One region of the Psychrobacillus sp. AK 1817 genome, then DNA from elsewhere that is predicted to be linked to it. Evidence: riboswitches for the same ligand, from Rfam matches in the RefSeq annotation. Region 1 holds a riboswitch; each other region holds the start of a gene.
The links. A riboswitch is a leader RNA that binds a small molecule or an ion and turns the genes downstream of it on or off. The one in region 1 is predicted to bind S-adenosylmethionine.
Positions count from the first base shown of each region.

Region 1 (3,410 bases):
TTTATTCGCCCAAGCCTGATGTGGGCTTGTCAAAAATAATAAAAGTCCTAAAATTAGTCCAAAGATTGCTGTGAGTACCGTAGAAACTGCTGTCATATACAGGGTTTCTAGAGTAGCGTCCCACATTTTAGGCCAATCAACATTTGGAAATAACGATTCAATCATTGTTGATCACCTCAGTGTTTACTTTTTGCGAGTGGATAAATTGTATTGCATCCTCCACGGCTTGGTCATTTCCATCGATTTGAAGAATTAGTGTACCGAAAGCTCCACTCTTCGTATGAGAGATGTTACCTTGCACAATATTAACTTCTAAATCAAACTGTTTGATTAATCTTGAAAGAATTGGCTGCTCTGTGGTTTCACCGACAAAAACGAGCTTGACTAGCTTACCATTTGGATAAAGCTGGACTAGTTTTTGAATCGTTTGCACTGGCTGGTTGGAATCAGAAATTTGAGAGACGAAACGTTTAGTAATAGCCTGTTGTGGCTTTTGGAAAACCTCTAGCACATCTCCCTCTTCTACAACTCGCCCATTTTCCATAACAGCTACTCGGTTACAAATCTTTTGAATAACTTGCATTTCGTGTGTAATCAATACAATTGTTAATCCTAGTTTTTCGTTGATGCTGACAAGTAGGTCTAGTATTGAATCGGTCGTTTCAGGATCAAGAGCAGATGTTGCCTCATCACAAAGCAATACCTCTGGTCCATTAGCTAAAGCCCTAGCAATTCCTACACGCTGCTTTTGCCCACCAGATAATTGTGAAGGATAAGAATCTCCTCTGCCCTCTAGACCAACAAGGTTCAAAAGCTCCTCTACTCTGGCTTTTCTTTTGTCCTTCGGAACTCCAGCAATTTCTAGAGGAAATGCTATATTTTCAGCGACTGTTCTCGACCATAAAAGATTGAAATGCTGGAAGATCATACTTACCTTTTGTCGGAAGCCACGGAGCTTCTCCTCATTTATGGAAGTAATCTCTTGCCCATTCACAACTATTTGGCCGACAGAAGGTTTTTCTAAGCCATTCAATAAGCGGATCAATGTACTTTTACCGGCTCCGCTATAACCAATAATCCCAAATATTTCTCCACGCTGTATGTCCAGATTTACATTATCAACAGCAACGATTTCTCCTTGCTTTGTAATAAATCTTTTCGAAACTTCCTTTAAACTAATCATGTAAATCTAGCCACCTTTCCTATTAAAAAACCCCTTCTGCAAAAGAGCAGAAGGGGTGTAGGTTATCAATTTCAAATAACACTCATCCATTCTCTCATTTCTCAAAGCTATAGCTTTGCGTGACTTGGCACCATTTCACTTTCGCGACGGTTGCCGGGCTTCGTAGGGCACTTCCCTCCACCTCTCTCAATAAGAGCGACACTATTAAATTACTTTTTCAACACAACGAATATTATCATAGGATCTTGTTTTCGTCAATAGTTTTTATTGTTTCCAATAGATAGGGTACGGATTGAAACGCATAAATCTTTTTTTCTACCCTGCCATTTTTAGATATTAATAAGCAAGGTACACTTTCAATTTCTTGTTCTATTGCCAAATCACCAAGAAAGTTAATATTTGCTTGGCCAATTGGATCAGAAACCATCTCTTTAATGACGTTCATCATCTTGCTTGCAATCTGACACGTACCACACATAGGGGTATAAATATAAAATAAGGAAAGTGGAGAGTTATCTTTAATGCTTTCCCATTGCTCTTTAGTCCACTCATTCATTACACATCATCCTAAGGCAAAAATTCTTTTTTCACCTTAATATTAACACGTTTTAATATGGATGCCAAAACCTTCGCCGGGGTATTCGCCACTTCACCATACATAGGATTTGTATAGAGGTGAATTGCCTCAGGATATTCCTTCCTGACAACCGAGCGTATTTGTTCGCCAGATTTGTCGGCATCTAGAAAAGCATAAATCGGCAAGCCATCATAAGGGCTTAAAAGCTCCTCCAATTTTACATCGGATATCGTTCCATTTGTACAAATGATTTCTGGAGATTCATCGAGAAGGGTCAACAATTGTAGTTTATCAGACCTTCCCTCGACGAGAATTATTTTATCACTAAATACATGTGCCATTTAGCTTCTCTCCCAACTTGTTACCTTTCCTTTATTATATGAAAAAAACGCCGATTATTAACCGGCGTTTTCATTATTACTCTGCAATTAATTCTTCATACTTTTCTGGAGACAATAAGCTGTCCACTTCTGATAAATCAGAAGGCTCAACAACGATCATCCAAGCATTTTCATAAGGTGATTCATTAACGAATTCGGGGCTATCTTCTAGCTCAGCATTTACTTCCACTACTTTACCGCTAATTGGTGCATATAGTTCCGAAACTGTTTTTACTGATTCAACGCTACCAAAAGCATCTCCTGCTTTAATTTCATCTCCAACTTGTGGAAGTTCAACAAAAACGATGTCTCCTAGTTCTGATTGCGCAAAATGAGTAATACCGATGCGGACATTTCCGTCCTCATTTTTAACCCATTCATGTTCAGCTGAGTACTTAAAATCTTTAGGCACGCTCATAAATAAACCCCTCTCAATTAAATATTCCATCTATTTAATATTCACATATTTCCCTAGTAAATACAAGGTACTTTAAGAGGTTTTCCACATGTCCTCAAACTGCTCTTCCTTGAAACCAAGTGTAAGCTTGTTTCCATCATAAACAAGTGGGCGTTTAATAAGCTTTCCATCCGAAGCAAGCAGCTCCAACTGTTCATCCTCCGACATAGTAGGAAGCTTGTCCTTCAGTTGCAATTCACGGTACTTCACTCCACTAGTATTAAAGAACTTTTTAAGCTCATAATCTCCGTTAGCTACCATCTCTTTTAAAAATTCTTTTGATGGTGGCGCATCTACAATATGGTGATTCTCGAATTGTACTTGATTGTCTCTCAACCATTTGCTAGCTTTGTTACAAGTACTACATTTAGGATAACCGTAAAATTTTATAGTCATTTAAATCTCACCTTTTTCTTTTTATCATAATAATATTTTGCTACTCATGCAAGAGGGATCAAACCAAGTTTTAAATTTCAATATTTTATAGTGCATTATAGAAATAAGTAAAATCGCTTCTATATAGTTTGCCTTACTAGAATGCAGTTAACTCATTCTTTCAATTGACCCTAAGAATCAAGCCCAATTAGAGATATATTTGCTGAACGGTCATATATTTTTCTATCCGGTCATAAATCCTCGCTATGCGGTTATAAATATTTTTATCCGGTCATAAAATTGTGCTATCCGGTCATAAAGTAATTTCCACCTATCAAGTCGTCATTTTCTAGTAAACTAAATTCAATATCTCCACTTTCATTATTGATTCATCAGCGATAAAAGATAGATTTTGCTGAACGGTCATATATTTTTCTA
Region 1 covers NZ_CP031739.1:3,727,496-3,730,905, reverse strand. Annotated here, with positions in the region: gene D0S48_RS18615 (methionine ABC transporter permease) at 1-165, opposite strand, end outside; gene D0S48_RS18610 (methionine ABC transporter ATP-binding protein) at 158-1,183, opposite strand; SAM riboswitch class I at 1,275-1,379, opposite strand; gene D0S48_RS18605 (thioredoxin family protein) at 1,419-1,739, opposite strand; gene D0S48_RS18600 (toprim domain-containing protein) at 1,751-2,101, opposite strand; gene gcvH (glycine cleavage system protein GcvH) at 2,178-2,558, opposite strand; gene D0S48_RS18590 (arsenate reductase family protein) at 2,631-2,993, opposite strand.

Region 2 (3,410 bases), 1.0 Mb from region 1:
ATGATTGGCAACCATTGATTAGTGAATTGTTCGAATCTACTCATGAGTGCACCTCCAAGCTCTCAGTTCCAACTCCTTGTTCTTCTAAGAAGCGAATAGCTGATTGTACTTGATTTTTTTCTCCTACTAAATGAATCACGATATTACCGACAATTCCGTTTTTCAATTCAATAATATTGGCCGTTAAGATATTTGGTTGTACATCAAACTTCTGACTAACCTCTGCTAATAATGGTTTTCCAGTACTTTCCCCAACGAAAGTCAAGCGAGTGACTGCACCCGTCACATGGAGCTGAGAAATAAGGGAAGGGGATAAGTTACGTTGACTAATTGTGTTTAAGAACTTTTTAGTTGTCGGATGACTAGGCTTCGTGAAAAGATTAATAGCTGTGTTCTCTTCTACAACTTCTCCGTTTTCCATCACATACACATGATCACAAATCTTTTGAATAACATTCATTTCATGAGTTATTAAAAGAATAGTTATACCTAACTCCTTATTGATCTTTAATAAGAGCTCTAATATTGAGTCAGTCGTTTCTGGATCCAGAGCACTTGTTGCTTCATCACTTAATAATACTTCTGGTTCCTGGGAGAGAGCTCTTGCAATAGCTACACGTTGCTTTTGGCCGCCAGAAAGCTGGTTTGGATAGCTTTTATGCTTATCGGTTAAGCCTACTATTTCTAAATATTTTTCCACTCTTTTTTTAACTTCGTTCTTGTCGTAGCCAAGCAGCTTTAAAGGTATAGCGATATTGTCGTAAACAGTGGCAGTTTTTAAAAGGTTAAATCCTTGAAAAATCATGCCTATTTTGTTTCTGACTTTTCGAAGTTGAGGAAGGGGAAGGGGGGTTATTTCTTCGCCATTAATGTATACTTTGCCTTTTGTTGGCTTTTCGAGCAGGTTAACACATCTGATAAGTGTGCTTTTCCCTGCTCCGCTATAGCCGATAACTCCGTGAATTTCACCTTTTCTTACATGAAGACTTACGTTACTGACAGCCTTTACTGTGTTGCTTTTGCTGATGAATTCCTTTGTAATATTCTCTAAAACTATCATGTTAAATCTTCCTTTCTAAAGAAAACGTTACCGGTTGCGGCAACGTTTTTGTTATTTCTACTCATCCCAGCTTGCTAACACAGAACCTTGAAACTCTTCTTCGATAAATGTTCTGACTTCCTCTGATTGATAAGCTTTTACAAACTTTTGAACGGTTGGATCATCTTCGTTTTCCGCGCGTACAACGATATAGTTCACATATGGAGAGTTAGATGACTCTAAAAGAATTGAGTCTTCCTTCGGGTTAATGCCAGCAGCCAAAGCAAAATTTGTATTGATTGCTGCAGCATCTACCTCGCTAAGCTGTTTCGGTATTTGAGCAGCCTCTAATTCGATAAATTCAATATTCTTAGGGTTTTCTTCGATATCATAAATAGAAGCATTTTCTTTTTTATCTTCTTTAATTTTAATAAAGCCATTTTCCTCTAGTATATATAATGCGCGTGAACCGTTAGTTGGGTCGTTTGGTAATCCAAATGTGGCACCTTCTGGTAAATCTTCGAACGATTTAAATTTTTCAGAGTAAATACCCATTGGGTTTAAAATAGTTTTACCAACTGGTACTAGCTCAGTACCATGGTCTTCGTTGAAAGCATCAAGAAAAGGCTCATGTTGATAGCTATTTGCGTCTAGGTTACCTTCAGAAAGTGCTGTGTTTGGAAGTATGTAATCAGAAAAAGCTTTAATTTCTATTTCTAGTCCATCTTTTGCTGCAACTTCTGCTGCAACCTCAGCTATTTGTTCGTGAGGACCAGCAGTTACACCTATGACTAATTTATTTTCATCTAAGGCTTTGTCACCTTTAGATTCATCACCACAAGCCGCAAGCAACCCCGTTAATAGAACTCCTGATAATACTAAACCAACCTTTTTCATTAAAATTCCTCCTTAATAATTATTAAAGAATTCGAATAAATATAAAAGCCTCTCTTTCAAAAAGAAAGAGAGGCACACAAAAATGCATTGTCCTCTCTTATCTTCCAAAACAAAAATGTTTTGCAGGATTTAGCACCTTTCTATACTTTTGGTATAGATGGTTGCCGAGCTTCAACGGGCCAGTCCCTCAGCTACTCTTGATAAGAGATAATAAGCTATTAAGTTTTTCGTTTATTCTATAAATGAAAATTTACTATACTAAACTAACAAAGTCAAGAGCTATTTTTTAATAGTAAAATTTTTTAGAAAAGATTAAAATTATAAGATAATAAATAATTATGCAATTGGAGGAATCGACATGACAATAAGAGCAAATTTTGCAGTAGGTGATTTTGAGAGAATAGTTGGTGCTAGATTAAAATATGGAACAGATTTGATAGAAGGGATAGAAGCAATATGTGAAGCCAATCAAATTACTTCTGCCACTGTCGTTAGCTGCTTTGGAAGCTTTCAAAAATGTGGCTTTGTCTATTTAATTCCAGCTGATTCCTCGAAAATAGGTGTAGCCTATAATGAAATGATCGTAAAAGAAGGACCTATAGAATTTTTACATGGTACAGGAGTTATATGTCAGCAAGAAGGAAAATATGCCACACATTTTCACGGATCAATGTGTGATCAATATGGTGCTGTTTTTGGAGGTCACTTCATCAAAGGTGAGAATCCTGTAATTACGGTTGACCTAGTCTTAGCCGAAGTAAAAGGGATGGAATTCCATCGGAAACATGATGAAGAGACTGGTGCAATTCAGTTTTATCCGATTGAGCAAGGGAGCAAGTTCCCCAGGACAATAGAGGAATAGAAAGTGTAGTAGGTTAACATATAAAAGAATTCAAATAAACAATAGAATATGACATAAAAAAAGACTACTTTTGTAGTCTTTTTTTATTTTGTTGGCTATTTCACTTAAACACACTAATTAATATTGTGATGAGAAAATAAACTAAAATACCAAGTATAAATAGTCCTATAAATTTTTTCATGTAAGATACCTCCAGAGGATTAAGCTTGTTTTTTATTGAACGGTCATAAAAAAAATTATCCGGTCATAAAACGTTGCTATCCGGTCATAAAAATTTTTATCCGGTCATAAAATCGCGCTATCCGGTCATAAAAATTTTTATGCGGTTATAAAGACAATTTATCAATTATTTTCATAGAAATTAGTGTCTTTTAACTTCACTTAAACATCTTTTAGATGATAACAGTAACTAATTCTTAAAAAAGTTCTAGCTTTTCTATACGGTCAACAGCCTCAATCAGGCGATCCTCATCAACTAAAAGTCCGATGCGTACATAACCTTCCCCGTGTTTACCAAATCCATTGCCAGCAGCGACAGCAACATCTGCTTTTTCTAGAAGTATGTCAGCAAATTGTTCACTAGTATAGCCATTTGGTACAGGAAGCCATGCA
Region 2 covers NZ_CP031739.1:631,559-634,968, reverse strand. Annotated here, with positions in the region: gene D0S48_RS03280 (methionine ABC transporter permease) at 1-44, opposite strand, end outside; gene D0S48_RS03275 (methionine ABC transporter ATP-binding protein) at 41-1,060, opposite strand; gene D0S48_RS03270 (MetQ/NlpA family ABC transporter substrate-binding protein) at 1,118-1,936, opposite strand; SAM riboswitch class I at 2,031-2,143, opposite strand; gene D0S48_RS03265 (PPC domain-containing DNA-binding protein) at 2,295-2,798, shown strand; gene D0S48_RS03260 (pyridoxal phosphate-dependent aminotransferase) at 3,215-3,410, opposite strand, start outside.
Region 2: linked by a shared signal. The riboswitch ahead of D0S48_RS03270 (MetQ/NlpA family ABC transporter substrate-binding protein) and the one ahead of D0S48_RS18610 (methionine ABC transporter ATP-binding protein) in region 1 are both predicted to bind S-adenosylmethionine.

Region 3 (3,410 bases), 1.4 Mb from region 1:
ATTGTAAGGATCTGCCTCCGCATACCCTAATAACTGTGCTTCTTTTAACGCATCTTCAAATGGAGATTCTTCTAAACGCATTTGTGTCAAAATATAATTGGACGTTCCGTTTAAAATGCCTTGAATCTTTTTCACTGAGTTTACTTGAAGTAGATTTTTTAATGTCTTAATAATTGGGACTCCACCTGCAGTGGTCGCCTCATACCCTACAAAAACTCCTCGTGACTTTGCACGTTCCTGCAATGGGATACTATATTTTGAGAACATGACCTTATTTGCTGTAATGACGTGACAGCCCTTGTCTATCGCTCTACATAAATAGCTATAAGCCGGCTCTTCGTTAACTATTGCTTCAAAAACTACTTGAAGCCCAGGAATATTTTCAATATCCTCAAAGTCATCTGTCACTAATACGCCTGGGGTCTCGGGTCTTTCTTTAGCTAAATTATTAATGAGAATCGCACAAATTTCGATGTCCAATCCTAATGACTTTTTTAAGTCTTCTCGTTTTTCATTCACAATGTGATAAATCCCTTGGCCGACTGTTCCAAATCCTAAGATTGCTGCTTTTATTTTTGCCATGCTGTCTCCTCCAAATGAATCTGTACAATTGAATTTAAATAATCGTACTTGAATAAAATTTCAATTAACTAATTGACTATTTTACATATTGTAGACTATTTCCACTCAATTAACAACAAAATTCTATCTAGAGAGGACATTTGTTTTCTCTAAAAGTACTTTTCCGAGTGCTTCTTGTAAATCTTCTACTGCCTCCAAGCCTACAGACAAGCGAATTAGATCCTCTGTAACCCCTGTTTTTACTAAATCCTCCGGTGTAAGTTGTTGGTGAGTAGTGGAAGCTGGATGAATAATTAGAGATTTTGCGTCTCCCACATTTGCTACATGTGACCAAATCTCTATATTATCGATAATATGTCTACCTGCTTCTCTACCTCCCTTTGCTCCAAATGTCAAAATAGAACCGTATCCATTCTTTAAATACTTTTTAGCAAGTTCATGTGTAGGATGGCTTTCAAGCCCTAAATAGTTAACCCATGAAACTTCCTCATTGTCATTTAAGTACTCCGCAATTTTCTGGGCATTTTCGTTATGTCTTGGCACTCGTAAGTGAAGTGTTTCTAATCCTTGAAGAAAGGAGAAAGCTGCTTCTGGGCTTAGAGAAGGACCAAAATCACGTAGCAACTGGACTCTTAGCTTTATAGCAAATGCCACGCCTGGAACATCGATTCCGTAGCGCAAACCATGATAGGTTACGTCTGGCTCTGTAAAGCCCGGGAATTTTTCAGAATTCCAGTTGAAGTTACCTCCATCAACTACTACTCCACCAATTGTTGTACCGTGACCTCCAATCCATTTTGTCGCCGAATGGATAACTATATGAGCGCCATGCTCAATTGGATTTGAACCAAACGGAGTAGCGAAAGTATTATCTACTAGTAATGGAACCCCCACTTCGTTCGCAATGGTAGCTACCTGCTCCACATCCAGTACATTTAAGCTTGGATTTCCAATAATTTCAGCAAAAAAACCTTTTGTCTTCTCAGTAACTGCTGATCTGAAATTCTCAGGATCCGTTGAATCTATAAACTTTACAGTAATTCCATAGCGAGGAAGTGTATGAGCAAAAAGATTAAAGGTCCCTCCATATAAGTTTTCAGCTGCGATAATTTCATCTCCAGCGCCTGCAATATTTAAAATAGAAAATGCAATGGCTGCCATCCCTGATGAAAGGGCCACTGCGGCAGTACCTCCTTCAAGTAATGCAATTCTTTGCTCAAAAACATCAACTGTTGGGTTTGTTATTCGGGAATAGATGTTACCAGTCTCTTTTAATGCAAATAGATTTTGAGCATGCTCAGTGTTTTGAAATACATATGAGGTTGTTTTGTGAATCGGTACCGCTCTTGATCCTGTGACTGGATCCGGTTGTTGTCCACCATGCAATAGAAGTGTTTCTTTTTGAAGATTTGTCATTTTGAATTCCTCCGTTATTAGTAGATTAGATGGATGCTTGGAGGCGGGAGAGGATTATAGAACTGCCAATGTAAAAACCCCTCTTCACTTAAGAAGAGGGGTCAAATTGACATGTTCCTCCTCTTATCTTCCAAATTCATAAAAGAATTTGTAGGATTTAGCACCTTTCCAAGTAAAAGAACTTGGTGGTTGCCGGGCATCGTAGGGCCTATTCCCTCCGCCACTCTTGATAAGAGTATTAGATTAGTGTTCCATCTTGTTACACAGTATAAATCCTCCGTTATTTATAAGTCAAGTTATTTTATATAAAATTCTGAAACTTCATCATTTTATAATCGTTTAATATAATAGATAGAATATTATTTTTGGGGGTGTCATAGAATGATTATTTGGAGTGTTAGCATTCTTTTAATAGGCTACTTAGTTGGTTCGATTCATGGATCAAAATTAGCCCAATGGATGAGTGGTGTTAATATAAAAAAAGAAGGCTTAAATAATTCAGGAGCTTCCAACGCCACCATAGTGCTTGGATGGAAGTATGGCGTTTTAGTAGGAGCCATAGATATTTTAAAAGGCGCAATTATGATTATTGGGGCAAGATTAATTGCTCCGCAGCTGACCTCACTTAGTACCTCTGAGCATGATTTTTTGCTTTATATAGCTGGTGCTGCTGTAATCTTAGGGCATAACTTTCCTATTTACACAAAATTTAAAGGCGGTAAAGGCACAGCTTCCATCATTGGAGTACTGCTAGCGTTACATTGGCCGATTGGATTAGCAGGACTATTATTGTTAATCTGCATCACACTTTTGACTGATTATTTATTGATAGGTGTATTCTTTTTCTACCTTATCTTTATAGGAGCCTCTATATGGACCGCAGATGGAATAGGTCCAATCATAGTTGCAGGATTTCTATTTCTAATGGCGTCGTTCTTACATATAGAGAATGTTCAGCGGTTAATTCGAAAAGAAGAAGTAAAGATTTCCTCTGTTATGAAGAAAAAAAAGCCATCACTGTAAAAGGAGTGGTTAAATGAGCAAAAAAAAGAGGTGGATTGTGCTAGTTCCTTTAATAATAATGGCAACTAGTGGAGTCGGTATGTGGATGCTTACAAGCAAATGGCTAGAGGATGGATTAAAACCTAAGGCAAACGGTTCCAATGAATACGCAATTGTGTTAGGGGCCAAGGTTAAACAAGGCCAGATTCCTTCTCTTGCACTACGATATCGTCTAGAGGCTGCACTAGAATATGCAAACACATATCATAATGTAAAGCTCGTTGTGACTGGAGGACAAGGACCGGACGAGGATATAGAGGAAGCAGTGGTTATGAAGGAATATCTCATGGAGAATGGAATCCCCGAGAGTCGAATAATCGTAGAAGATCAATCCACTTCTACGTATGAAA
Region 3 covers NZ_CP031739.1:2,284,799-2,288,208, forward strand. Annotated here, with positions in the region: gene D0S48_RS11280 (homoserine dehydrogenase) at 1-582, opposite strand, end outside; gene D0S48_RS11285 (O-acetylhomoserine aminocarboxypropyltransferase/cysteine synthase family protein) at 706-1,998, opposite strand; SAM riboswitch class I at 2,119-2,234, opposite strand; gene D0S48_RS11290 (glycerol-3-phosphate acyltransferase) at 2,380-3,021, shown strand; gene D0S48_RS11295 (YdcF family protein) at 3,035-3,410, shown strand, end outside.
Region 3: linked by a shared signal. The riboswitch ahead of D0S48_RS11285 (O-acetylhomoserine aminocarboxypropyltransferase/cysteine synthase family protein) and the one ahead of D0S48_RS18610 (methionine ABC transporter ATP-binding protein) in region 1 are both predicted to bind S-adenosylmethionine.

Region 4 (3,410 bases), 1.8 Mb from region 1:
GAAAAGGAAATGGAGAGTATTAGAGGAAGAGATATCAGTATGATTTTCCAGGATCCCATGACATCTTTAAACCCTACCATTCGAATTGGCCCACAGATTGCAGAAAGTCTTATCAAGCACCAGCAGCTTTCTAAAAAAGAGGCAAAGAACCAAGCAGTTGAAATCTTGAAGCTAGTAGGCATTAAGAATAGCGAAGAGCGCTACAACCAGTATCCTCACGAATTTTCAGGTGGTATGCGCCAAAGAGTTATGATCGCTATTGCACTTGCCTGCAAGCCAACGCTATTAATAGCAGATGAACCGACAACTGCACTAGACGTTACCATTCAGGCTCAGATTTTGAATTTAATGAAGGATATGCAGCAAAGATTTGGCACCTCCATTATTTTAATCACTCATGATTTGGGTGTAGTTGCAGGTATGTGCGATCGAGTGGCAGTTATGAAAAATGGCGAAATTGTAGAAACCGGGACAACTGAAAAGATATTTGAAAATCCTCAGCATGACTATACAAAAAAATTATTAAATGCACTTCCTCGTTTAGATGAAAGGAAGAAACCCAAGAGACCACCGCTTCGTTCCATTGGTTTAGAAAATGGCAAGCCGTTATTAGAGGTCAAATCTTTAAAGCAGCATTTCCAATTAGGCAAAGGGACTGTGCTGAAGGCCGTTGATGATATCAGCTTCTTCATCAAACCTGGAGAAACCCTTGGACTTGTAGGAGAATCTGGCTCAGGAAAATCAACTACCGGTCGGTCCATTCTTCGGTTACATGAGCCTACGGATGGAGATGTGCTTTATCAGGGAATGGCCATCAACCGTTTGAGTAAAAGTGAATTAAAAACGATGCGACGACATATGCAGATTATCTTTCAGGATCCGTATTCTTCCTTAAATCCTCGTTTAAAGGTGTTAGATATTATCGGCCAGGCATTAGATATTCATCGTTTGAGCAAAAATGCAGAGGAAAGAAAACAACGTGTAGAAGAGTTACTAAAAATGGTAGGGTTGGATTCCTCCCATGCCATGCGTTATCCACATGAGTTTTCAGGTGGACAACGACAACGAATCGGCATTGCCCGAGCACTGGCAGTAGAGCCTGACTTTATCGTCTGTGATGAACCACTATCAGCTTTAGACGTTTCTATACAGGCACAAATTGTAGAACTACTAGAGGATTTACAGCATAGACTAGGTCTAACTTACCTTTTCATCGCACATGATCTATCTATGGTTAAGCATATTAGTGATCGGGTAGCGGTGATGTATGCTGGTAAAATTGTGGAGCTTGCGGAAAGTGAAGAGCTTTATTCTAACCCACAACATCCTTATACAAAATCCCTATTAGCAGCAATCCCTATTCCTGATCCTAAGGTAGAAGCTAAGAAAAAAAGGAAGCTTTTGGAGGAATCAAATGTTGAGGATAGATATCAATTGAAGCAATCTAAGCTTGTGGAAGTTTCCTCCGGTCACTGGGTAGCAATTCCAAATTTGAAATAACTCTTGAATTTATATTCACCCCATGATAAACTTACTTATCGCTAAATTTTGAAAATTATATATTTTTATTTCTTATCAAGAGAGACGGAGGGATTGGCCCTATGATGTCTCAGCAACCAGCCATTATAGGTGTGGTGCTAAATCCAATAGACATTTTTGTCTTGAAGATAAGAAGAATGACTTCAATCTATATTGGGGGTTCTCTTCTTATGAAGAGAGCCCTCTTTTTATTTGGCAAAATGCTTCTATTCTATATTTATCCTGAATTTTTTTATCTTAGAGTCTACTTTGTGATTTATTTTAGAAATGTTGAACCTATTAATAATAAGAGGTGAATAACAATGTCCAAAACTCACATTAATACACAATTAGTTCAATTAGGTAATCATTGTGATCCAAAAACTGGAGCAGTTAATCCTCCTATCTATTTATCCACAGCCTATAAACATCATGGTCTTGGCCAATCTACCGGCTATGACTATACTCGAACTAAAAACCCTACACGAGCTATTTTAGAGGAGGGAATAGCCAAGCTAGAGCAAGGCGATACAGGATTTGCCTGTAGTTCGGGAATGGCAGCCATTCAATTGGTCCTTTCCCTTTTCCGTTCAGGTAATGAATTGATTGCCCCAGAGGACTTATATGGAGGTACTTATCGCCTTTTCAATCAATATTCTGACTCCTATAATATTAGGACTATTTATAGTAAATTTACCTCTTACGTAGAGGTGGAATCTCTTATTACCAAAAATACGAAGGCAATCTTTCTTGAAACACCTACTAATCCGTTAATGCAAGAGATTGATATTCAGCTATACGCGGAGTTAGCTAAGAAGCATGAGTTACTTTTAATTGTGGATAATACCTTCCTAACTCCTTTTTTACAAAGGCCAATAGAACTTGGCGCAGACATTGTCATACATAGTGCTACTAAATATATCGGAGGTCACAATGATGTACTGGCTGGGTTGGTTGTATCAAAAGGCGTTAAATTGGGCGAGAAATTACAGGCTAACCATAACGCAGCAGGTGCAGTCCTTTCACCATTTGATTCATGGCTGTTGATACGTGGGTTAAAAACTCTCCATCTAAGAATGAAACAGCATGAAGCAAACGCAAAGAAGTTAGTAAAATTTTTAGAGCAACAGCATTTAATAAAAGATGTTCTCTATGCAGGCAAGGGTGGCATGCTCTCCTTCCGCCTTCAAAGAAGCGAACTGGTAGGTCCTTTTTTAGAAAAGCTAAAGTTAATCATATTTGCTGAAAGTCTTGGTGGTGTGGAAAGCTTCATTACTTACCCTGCCACTCAAACACACGCAGATATACCAGAATCTGAACGAATTGCTCGGGGAGTAGATAATAGTTTATTAAGGTTTTCTGTTGGTATTGAGGAAGCGGAAGATTTAATCAATGACTTAAAGCAAGTATTTGTAGCTTTAGAGAAGGAGGTTATTGTTTAATGGAGTCTATTCATCAACAACTTGAAACTAGTTTAATTACTGCTTCAACTCGAGGTAATTATGAAAGAAGAACCGGTGCTGTAAATGTTCCAATCTATTTATCTTCTACCTTTCATCAAGAAAGTTTAGATAGCTTCGGCCCATTTGATTATAGTCGGTCTGGTAATCCAACCAGAGAAGCATTAGAAAAAACCATAGCAGAGCTAGAGGGTGGTACGCGAGGATTTGCTTTCGCTTCTGGTCTGGCAGCGATATCAACCTCTTTAATGCTGTTATCTGCCGGAGACCATATAATCATGACGGAGGACGTTTATGGTGGCACCTTTCGCTTTGTGACAGAGGTTTTACCTCGCTTTGGTATAGAGCATTCTTTTGTTAACCTTTCTAATTTAGATGCTGTTGAGCAGGCAATTCAGTCCAATACCAAACTAATATATATAGAAACTCCCT
Region 4 covers NZ_CP031739.1:1,967,091-1,970,500, forward strand. Annotated here, with positions in the region: gene D0S48_RS21190 (ABC transporter ATP-binding protein) at 1-1,500, shown strand, start outside; SAM riboswitch class I at 1,570-1,674, shown strand; gene D0S48_RS09810 (methionine biosynthesis PLP-dependent protein) at 1,842-2,960, shown strand; gene metC (cystathionine beta-lyase) at 2,969-3,410, shown strand, end outside.
Region 4: linked by a shared signal. The riboswitch ahead of D0S48_RS09810 (methionine biosynthesis PLP-dependent protein) and the one ahead of D0S48_RS18610 (methionine ABC transporter ATP-binding protein) in region 1 are both predicted to bind S-adenosylmethionine.